Regions from separate parts of the Erwinia sp. BNK-24-b genome, predicted to be linked through region 1. Evidence: predicted binding sites of a transcription regulator. Region 1 holds the regulator's gene; the other holds the start of a gene.
The links. Region 1 encodes CRP, which controls carbon source genes, mostly activating them, when cyclic AMP is high. Its sites were predicted from a motif close to ATGTGANNNNNNTCACAT; they were not measured.
Positions count from the first base shown of each region.

Region 2: ACMGGR_RS10725 (arabinose ABC transporter substrate-binding protein) is a predicted target of CRP. The motif match lies at 1,889-1,906, and genes of this name have one in related genera.

Region 1 covers NZ_CP179901.1:269,934-274,965, forward strand. The annotation lists gene ACMGGR_RS01180 (YccS/YhfK family putative transporter) at 1-924, opposite strand, end outside; gene crp (cAMP-activated global transcriptional regulator CRP) at 982-1,614, opposite strand; gene ACMGGR_RS01190 (phosphoribulokinase) at 2,018-2,887, opposite strand; gene ACMGGR_RS01195 (SH3 domain-containing protein) at 2,980-4,419, opposite strand; gene ACMGGR_RS01200 (DUF1460 domain-containing protein) at 4,431-5,032, opposite strand, start outside.
Region 2 covers NZ_CP179901.1:2,400,460-2,405,491, reverse strand. The annotation lists gene araA (L-arabinose isomerase) at 1-86, opposite strand, end outside; gene ACMGGR_RS10730 (ribulokinase) at 96-1,778, opposite strand; gene ACMGGR_RS10725 (arabinose ABC transporter substrate-binding protein) at 2,130-3,113, shown strand; gene araG (L-arabinose ABC transporter ATP-binding protein AraG) at 3,165-4,679, shown strand; gene araH (L-arabinose ABC transporter permease AraH) at 4,694-5,032, shown strand, end outside.

The DNA.
Region 1 (5,032 bases):
ATGCTGACGGGCGATTTTTTCCAGCGCCCGCAGCTGTTTCTCCATGCTGAAACGCTCAGGTAGCTGGTGATACAGGATATTATCAGCAAGCTCCCGCAAACGGGCGGCGATGGTCAGCGCATTCCAGCGGATCACGGCTTCAGCATGACTTTGTTCGACCAGCTTCTGCACCTCTTCCGGCTGGTGCAGGCTGACGGCGATATGCTCCTGCAAATCCAGCGCTACCTGGAAAGCACGGGTCAGCCGTTTGTGATGATTGTCATTGCTGGCGGAGAGCATGTGCATCTGCTGATAGCAGGTGGTAATCAGATCGACCGCCTTTTGCTGACGAGCCAGCAGCGGCGGCAGCGCTTTTTCCGGGTCGGTCAGTTTGGTGAGCAGCGTATATTTGGCTTCGCAATAGTCAGCCAGCTCGCGGTAAAGCAGGCTCAGCGTTTCCCGCATCGGCTGCTCTTTCCACAGCCAGAACCAGAACCAGTTAAAAACGCCGTACCAGACGGTGCCCAGGATATAGAGCGAAGGCGGCTCCCAGATCGGCATGCGTCCCGCAAGGCTGAGGGTAAAAATCCCGGCAATTAAGGCGCCGGGCAGCAGTCTGCCGTGTAGCGGGCTGATTTCGCCGGTCACGCCCAGCAGCAGCGCCATAAAAAACAGGATAGCGGGCAACGGAACGGCATGCTCGCCCAGATACTGCACCAGGAAACTGCTGAGGGCGAACAGGCCCCCGCCGATAAGCAGGCGCTTAAAGAAGCGTTTGTGCGGCGTGTCCAGACCGGCAATATTGCAGCAGGCAGGCACCAGCGAGAAGAGAAGGCCATTTTGCAGACTGCCCAGCAGCCAGCCAACGGTCACGGGCAGGCACAGCACCAGCGTCTGGCGCAGCGCGTAGTTAACTTCGGGATGATAGATGAGTCGGCGCCACATAATCTGGATCTGCTAAAAAGGCGCAATAGCGATATTGCGCCTTACTCTCAGAACGGCTTAGCGTGTGCCGTAGACAACGATAGTTTTACCGTGAGCGGAGATCAGATTTTGATCTTCCAGCATCTTCAGGATACGCCCAACGGTTTCACGCGAGCAGCCAACGATTTGACCAATTTCCTGACGGGTAATCTTAATCTGCATGCCGTCCGGATGGGTCATGGCGTCCGGCTGCTTAGCCAGGTTTAGCAGGGTTTGCGCGATGCGACCTGTCACATCGAGGAAAGCTAAATTGCCCACTTTCTCTGAGGTTACCTGCAGGCGACGCGCCATCTGTGAGGAAAGACGCATCAGGATATCAGGGTTGACCTGAATCAGCTGGCGGAACTTTTTATAAGAGATTTCAGCCACTTCACAGGCAGTTTTCGCTCGTACCCAGGCGCTGCGCTCCTGGCCTTCTTCAAACAGGCCAAGCTCGCCAATAAAGTCGCCCTGATTGAGGTAGGAAAGGATCATCTCTTTGCCTTCTTCATCCTTGATCAACACCGCTACCGCGCCTTTGACGATGTAGTAAAGGGTTTCTGCTTTCTCACCCTGGTGGATCAGCGTACTTTTGGATGGATACTTATGAATATGGCAATGTGACAGGAACCATTCAAGTGTCGGGTCTGTTTGCGGTTTGCCGAGAACCATTCGCTGTTATCCTCTGTTGTTATCGTGCCTAAATACAGGGGCAGAGTTCCCTGACAGGCGTTGAAATAGTCAAGCGCTTCCCAATGCAGGAATTTTATTCGGCTCTCTGTTGAGTGCCGGGCTCGTTATGTCGTCCCGTTTCGTCTGGTTTGTAGAGTACTGACGAAATTCAGCTTTGTTTGTAGCACAGCTTTGCATGGGTGTCTTCTGTTGTCTCGCTTCAGCATAGCGGGAAATCTGCCCGATTGCCGTTTTAGTTATCAGAACATCTTCATAAGTTAACTAAATGAATTAGAGGAACTTGTTACACCGACAGCGACAACGCGGGCAGCAACATTCTCCATTTTGAGAGAATCCTTACCCCCGGGTAAGCATCAGCCGCCGCGCGCTTAAGCCGGAAGCGCTACTTAATTTTCTTGCCTTCAATCAGCCGCTTGACCAGCGGGCCCATGATCAGCTCCATCGCCAGACCCATTTTGCCGCCCGGCACCACCAGCGTATTGATATGGGAAATAAAAGCGCCCTGCAGCATCGCCAGCAGATAAGGGAAATCGATATTTTCCAGCGCCTGAAAATGGATCACGACAAAGCTTTCATCAAGCGAGGGAATACCACGCGCAGCGAAGGGATTGGAGGTATCCACCGTCGGCACGCGCTGAAAGTTGATATGGGTACGGGAGAACTGTGGCGTAATAAAGTTAATGTAATCTTCCATTGAGCGCACTACGGAGTCCATTACCGCCTCGCGCGAGTGCCCGCGTTCGCTGGTGTCGCGGATCATTTTTTGTATCCACTCCAGATTGACGATCGGCACCACGCCAACCAGCAGATCGACATGCTGCGAAACGTTATTCTGCGGCGTCACCACGCCGCCGTGCAGTCCTTCGTAAAACAGGACATCGGTAGGTTCCGGCAGCGGCTGCCACGGCGTAAACGTACCGGGAACCTGGTTCCACGGTACTGCCTCGTCGTAGGTATGCAGATATTTTCTGGACTGACCGCTGCCGCTGCGGCCATATTCCACAAAGGTCTGTTCCAGCAGGGAGAAGTCGTTGGCTTCAGGCCCAAAATAGCTGATATGGCGGCCCATATCCCGCGCTTTGCGGATCGCCATGTCCATTTCAGGCCGGGTATAGCGATGGAAGCTGTCGCCTTCCAGCTCGGCGGCGTGCAGGCCAAGCTGTTGAAATATTTTGCGAAAGGCCAGGCTGGTGGTGGTGGTGCCTGCGCCGCTGGAACCGGTTACGGCAATCACTGGATGTTTGGCGGACATAAGCATTTCCTGTGAGCGTTATTCCGCCATTGTTAGCACGTTTTATTGTTCGTTGTCATCTGTTGCCCGGTAGTGAGCCGGGCAACGGCGGCTTATTCGATAAAGGTAAGTGCGAATAATGGTTTAGCGGCCAGTGAAGTCAGATCTTTGTCTTCCGGGTAGTGGGTAAGCAAAGGGAAGAAGACGGCGCCGCCGATAATACTTCGTCCTTCGTGGCTTTGCGTATGCAATCCCCACATGTTCTGGTAAGTCATGGGAACAAGCTTGCCGTCGAGTTCGGTATTGCCGATATACAGCATAATGTGGCCGTCAATATGAATCAGCGTAGTGAACGGCCTGCCGTTTTTCACCAGATAATCCAGCCGGGCGGCGGGACTCAGCTTGCTCACATCGACCACGCGACCGCTTGCGGCTTGCTCAGAGGAATCGCGCGGCAGAAACAGACCAAACGGCATCATCAGGCTACGCATCTCGGCGGAACAGTCGTTATAGAAATTGAATTGTCCCCAGCCATAAGGTTTGCCCTGCATCGACTTGATTAACCTGGCGATATTGGCAGGAGTCATTGGCAGCGGCATGGGGGCAAAATCTTGCTGTTCTGTGTTAACCCAGCTGATTTCGGCCTTGCCATCCGCCGTTTTGACCGGAACAGCAATGCGAGGCTGCCCGTTTTGCTGCTGAAGCGGCAGGATAGTGCCGGGACGCGCGATAAAATAGAAACGGTTTTCTGTCGCGACAGAGACGGGCTCTCTAACCGCGCTGGCCAGCTGCTGCTGCGCCAGCCCGCGCCAGCGGGTGACAAACATTTCATCGACCGTGGCGACGTCGTCACTCTTAACCCAGCCCATTAGCGTGGGGGAGACAATATACTGCCAGGCTCTGTCTTTACTGGTTGCTAAAGTATAAAGCGGCGTACCTGCCCGAATTGCTGATACCTGTAAATTGTCAAAAGGATAGCCCTGTCCGGCTCGTCCTGGGTCATCAAAAGCCGGATCGCTGGTTGGCAATGCCCTGAGCAAGGTTTCTCTGACGGCAATAGAGCGTCCTGCACTTTCGTCAGTGACGGAGACGGTTATATTCGCTTTGACCGCATCCTTCCATGACTGAGGAAGCACGCGAAAATTCAGCCCGTAGCTTTTTGCACTACTGGTTAAGTAAGTGTCCGCGACCTGGTTAATCGCATCCCTGGCTGCATGCGTCGCGATAATTTTATCGATATAGAGCGGGTTCCAGGGGGATCTATCTTTTTCCCCCGTACCAAAATAGCGCGCCTTTAACGCGGCGAAGTGCCGCTGCTGCGTTGCCGCATCTATCACGGGCGTGTTATAGCCGACGGCGGCTGGCGGTAACCACTTATCACTCTCCTGCGAGTAGCGCGCCAGAGGGAAAATGGATTTTGTCGCATCGACAGGCGTGGTTTCTGTCGCCGCTGGCGTAACATTATATACAGGCTGAGGACCGTTAGCCGGGTCGAACGAATGACATCCGGCTATTAGCAAGGATAATACAGAGTAGTGCCGCATTCTTTTCATGCTGGCTCCTTTTATTTCAGCGGACGCAGCACAATGATGCCCGGTTTGCCTTTCATATATTCGGTGAAAGGTGAGTCCACAACTTTATTATTTATTTTCAGAGAAGAGGCGTTACGGAAGACGGGCCCGGTATCGGTCATGATAAAGATGCCAACGTGCGTCACATCCAGACCGGCTAAATTTGTATAAATGCCAATATAGTCCCCGGTCTTAAGCTGGCTAATAACATCCTGATTAATAGCGATGCCGGGAATGTAATTAATGTCTCTTTTACGAACGTCCAGCCCGTTAATGTAGTGGCTGCCATCTTCTTTTTGATTAAGATATTTAGTGACTTTTTTATAGTTGGCGCTAATTTCAGGCGTGACATCTTTTGCATTTGCAGGATAGCGCGCGGCCCAGTCGGTAAAGAAATGTCTTCTGTACAGGAAATCTACGTCGCTGTTCACATAACGTGTTTTCTTCAGCTGAGTAAAGAAGTCTGACTTGCTGCTGGCGTGGCTAAGGGCGTTAACGTAATCAATGAAGGTATAGCAGTCTACGCCGTTAATATTGACCACCAGTTTTTCTGGCGTGTTTATGGAGCCGATAAGCGTATTTGCGGCATAGGGCG
Region 2 (5,032 bases), 2.1 Mb from region 1:
TGCTCCACCTGACGAAGCGTTTCCGCGCCGTACAGATGCTGAGTACCAATAACAAACCAGACGCTGAGCGCGTTGAGCTGAGCCATAATTTCTCCTTAACTGTTGAGCTGGCGCGGGGCGAACTGCGGTTCGGCCACTTCGCACCATTGAAGGTAACGCTGATAGAGCTGCTGATAGCGCTCGACGCGGCTGGCGTCAGGCTGCAGCGTAACGGCAATCGGGCTGGCCATTTTTTGCTGGGCGGCGGGTACGTCGGCATAGACGCCAGCGGCCACGGCGGCAAAAATGGCGGCGCCAAGCGCACAGCATTCATCTGAGGTGACGATATCCAGCGGGCGGTTCATCACGTCGCAGCAAACCTGCATGATGGCCGGGGACTTACGGGCAATACCGCCCAGCGTCAGGATGTTTTCTACCGGAATAGACTGACGCTCAAAACATTCCATAATGGCGCGTGCGCCAAAGGCGGTCGCGGCGATAAAGCCGCCAAACAGCGTCGGCGCATCGGTACCCAGATTTAAATCGGTAATCACACCCTGGAGGCGCTGGTTAGCGAAAGGGGTGCGGCGACCGTTAAACCAGTCGAGCACTACCGGCAAATGGTCTAACTGCGGATCGGCTGCCCAAGCTTTGGTCAGCTCGTTAAGTAAATTTTTCTGCACGTTTTGCAGCTCCTGCTGCAAATGCGGCTGCTGCGCGGCGGCCTGCACCAGCGGCCAGCTAAGCAGACGGCTGAACCAGGCATACATATCGCCAAAGGCCGACTGGCCCGCCTCCAGACCGATCATGTCCGGCACGACGCTGCCGTTAACCTGACCGCAGATCCCTTCAATAGCGCGATCGCCAACGCGTTCGACGTCGGCAATCAGGATGTCGCAGGTAGAAGTGCCGATGACTTTCACCAGCGTATAAGGCGTTGCGCCAGCGCCGACCGCGCCCATATGACAGTCGAACTCGCCGCCGGAGATCATGACGGTAGTCGGCAGGCCAAGGCGTGCCGCCCAGTCAGCGGTAATCTGGCCAACGGGCTGCTCGGCCGTCCAGGTTTCCGTGAACATGGGGGTATCAAGATGTTCCGTCAGTACCGGGTCCAGCGCGTTGAAAAATTCCGCGCCAGGCAGGCCACCCCAGGCGGGATGCCACAGTGATTTATGACCGGCGGCGCAGCGGCCCCGGCGAATGGCTTCAGGTTTGGTGGTGCCGCTAAGCAAAGCCGGTACCCAGTCACAAAGTTCTACCCATGAAACTGCCGCTTCGCGTACCGCACGATCTTCACGGCTGACGTGCAGGATTTTTGCCCAAAACCATTCAGAAGAGTAGATGCCGCCGATAAAGCGCGAATAGTCCTCAAATTTTCCGCTGTGGCACAGGGCAGTTATCTCCTCCGCTTCTTTTATTGCCGTGTGATCTTTCCACAAGACGAACATGGCGTTGGGGTTTTCGCTGAACTCAGGGCGCAGCGCCAGCACATTGCCGTCACGATCAATCGGCGCGGGTGTTGAGCCGGTGGAATCGACGCCGATACCAACAACGCTGGCACGCTGTGCGGGAGTTAATTTAGTGACAACGTCACGAATGGCCTGCTCAAAAGCGTCAATATAGTCCTGCGGATGGTGGCGGAACTGGTTAAGACGGCTCTGGCAATAATGTCCGGCCTGCCAGCGCGGGTAGGCAACCACGCCGGTTTGCAGCTCTTTGCCGCTGGCACACTCTACGGCCAGCGCGCGCACCGAATCACTGCCAAAGTCCAGACCTATGGTGATGGCTTCCAACTGCATTTTTCTCTCCAGGCGGTCAACAATGTTATGACTACCCTAAGAAATCGGCTGGCCAGGGGGTTAGGCTATGCCCGCTGCAAATATGTACTTTTCTGTCGTTAGCTGGCGATTTGTGACCGGCTTCAAATGTTTGATTTGTGTTAAATTTGCTAAATATATGGATCAATCTGCTAATAACTCAGGGTGTGATAACGCTCTCTATTTCTCCCTCTTTTTCGCTATACAACTAGCGCTACCCGGCGCAGATAAGATGTTGTCGCGCTGTACATACTGGCGTTTCTAAGCCGTAAGCCGTTACTGATACCGTTTACACTAAACCGCTAAAAAGCGGGCACTGAGCCGGAGAGCCTCATGCACAAAATCACTCAGGCGTTAGCCATCGCAGGCCTCGCCGCCGTTATGTCACATTCAGCTATTGCCGACACGATGAAACTGGGGTTTCTGGTAAAGCAGCCGGAAGAACCCTGGTTCCAGACCGAATGGAAATTTGCCGATAAAGCGGGCAAAGAAATGGGGTTTGAGGTAATTAAAATTGCTGTTCCCGACGGCGAAAAAACCCTGAACGCTATCGATAGTCTGGCGGCCAGCGGCGCGAAAGGTTTTGTTATCTGCACGCCCGATCCCAAACTGGGCTCCGCTATCGTTGCTAAAGCACGTAGCTACGATCTCAAGGTTATCGCCGTGGACGATCAGTTTGTCACCGCCAAAGGCAAGCCGATGGATACCGTGCCGCTGGTGATGATGGCGGCGACAAAAATCGGCGAGCGTCAGGGCCAGGAACTCTATAAGGAGATGAAAAAGCGCGGCTGGGAAGCGAAAGATACCGGCGTAATGGCGATTACGGCCGACGAGCTGGACACCGCCCGTCGCCGTACCTCCGGCTCGATGGACGCGCTGAAAGCGGCAGGCTTCCCGGCGGCACAAATCTATAAAGTCCCGACCAAATCAAACGACATTCCCGGCGCTTTTGATGCCGGTAACTCGCTGCTGGTTCAGCATCCGCAGGTAAAACACTGGCTGATTGTCGGCATGAACGATAACACCGTGCTGGGCGGCGTGCGTGCGACTGAAGGCCAGGGCTTTAAAGCGCCGGACGTTATCGGCATTGGCATTAACGGGGTGGATGCGATTAGCGAACTGTCAAAAGGCCAGGCAACCGGCTTCTATGGTTCATTGCTGCCAAGCCCGGACGTGCACGGTTATAAAAGTATCCAGATGCTCTACAACTGGGTAACCAAAGACGCCGAGCCGCCGAAGTTCACCGAAGTGACCGACGTGGTGTTAATCACCCGCGACAACTTTAAAACCGAGCTGGCTAAAAAAGGCCTGATGTAGCAGAGCAGGGCCGTGCGCGGCCCCAACGCAACCCTTGTCGGAGTAACAACCATGCCATCTCCGTATCTGAGCTTTCACGGCATTGCCAAAAGCTTTCCCGGCGTAAAGGCGTTGACGGATATCAGTTTCGACTGTGAGGCCGGACAAATTCACGCGCTGATGGGCGAAAACGGCGCGGGAAAATCGACGCTGCTGAAAATCCTTAGCGGCAGCTATCAGCCAACCAGCGGCGAAATCCGCCTGAAAGGCCAGCCGGTTAACTTTAACAATACGCTCGACGCGCTGAACGCGGGCGTCGCTATCATCTACCAGGAACTGCATCTGGTGCCGGAAATGTCGATAGCGGAAAACATCTATCTCGGGCAGCTGCCGCAGCGCGCGGGCTTTGTGAACCGTTCATTGCTGCGTTACGAAGCCGGTCTCCAGCTGAAAAATTTAGGGATGGATATCAACCCCGATACGCCGCTGAAGTCGCTGTCGCTGGGCCAGTGGCAGATGGTCGAGATCGCCAAAGCGCTGGCAAGAAATGCCAAAGTTATTGCGTTTGACGAACCGACCAGTTCGCTCTCCGCCCGCGAAATTGAGCATCTGTTTCGCGTTATTCGCCAGCTGCGGGATGAAGGAAAGGTGGTGCTGTACGTTTCGCACCGTATGGAAGAGATTTTTGCGCTTAGCGACGCCATCACCGTATTTAAAGACGGCCGCTACGTGCGTACTTTCCAGGACGTGGCGTCAACCAGCCATGACCAGCTGGTGGCGGCCATGGTCGGACGCGATATTGGCGATATCTACGGCTACGCGCCGAGAAAAACCGGTGAAGTGCGTCTTGAGCTGGATAACGTGCAGGCGAAAGGCGTGCGTACGCCTGTTTCGCTGGAAGTACGCGCGGGTGAAATCGTCGGGCTTTTCGGGCTGGTTGGGGCGGGACGTAGCGAACTGCTGAAAGGGCTGTTTGGCGCCACGCGCATCAGCGACGGCACCGTGCGGCTGGATGGCCAGGCGCTGACTATCCGTGAGCCTTCTGACGCTATTCGCGCCGGAGTACTGCTTTGCCCGGAAGATCGTAAAGCGGACGGCATCATCCCGGTGCATTCCGTGCGAGACAATATCAATATCAGCGCTCGTCGTAACAATTTGACGGCAGGCTGCCTGATTAATAACCAGTGGGAAAGTAACAACGCCGCCAGCCATATCCGCTCGCTTAATATCAAGACGCCTTCCGCCGATCAGCTGATTATGAACCTGTCCGGCGGTAACCAGCAGAAGGCAATCCTGGGACGCTGGCTGTCGGAAGAGATGAAGGTGATCCTGCTGGATGAGCCGACGCGCGGCATCGACGTCGGCGCGAAAAATGAAATTTACCGGTTGATCTATGCGCTGGCGGAGAAGGGCATTGCCGTGCTGTTCGCCTCCAGCGATCTGCCGGAAGTCATGGGGCTGGCCGACCGTATCCTGGTGATGCGCGAGGGTGCCATTGCCGGCGAGCTCAGCCATGACGAAGCGACCGAAGCCCTGACGCTGGGGCTTGCCATGCCAAAAACCACTCAGCATACCGCTGCCGCTTAATCTAAGGAGTAACCATGTCTATGACCTCTTCCGCTCCGCCGCCAGCAAAGCGCGTTAACCTGGGCCGCATCTGGGATAACTTCGGCATGCTGGTGGTGTTCGCCGTGCTGTTTATCGGCTGTACTCTCTTTGTGCCAAACTTTGGCACGCTGATTAATATGAAAGGGCTGGGCCTGGCGATGTCGATGTCCGGCATGGTCGCCTGCGGTATGCTGTTTTGCCTGGCCTCCGGGGATTTCGATCTCTCCGTGGCTTCGGTTATTGCCTGCGCGGGCGTCACTACCGCCGTGGTTATTAATATGACCGAAAGCCTGTGGATCGGCATCGCGGCCGGGCTGCTGCTCGGTGTGGCC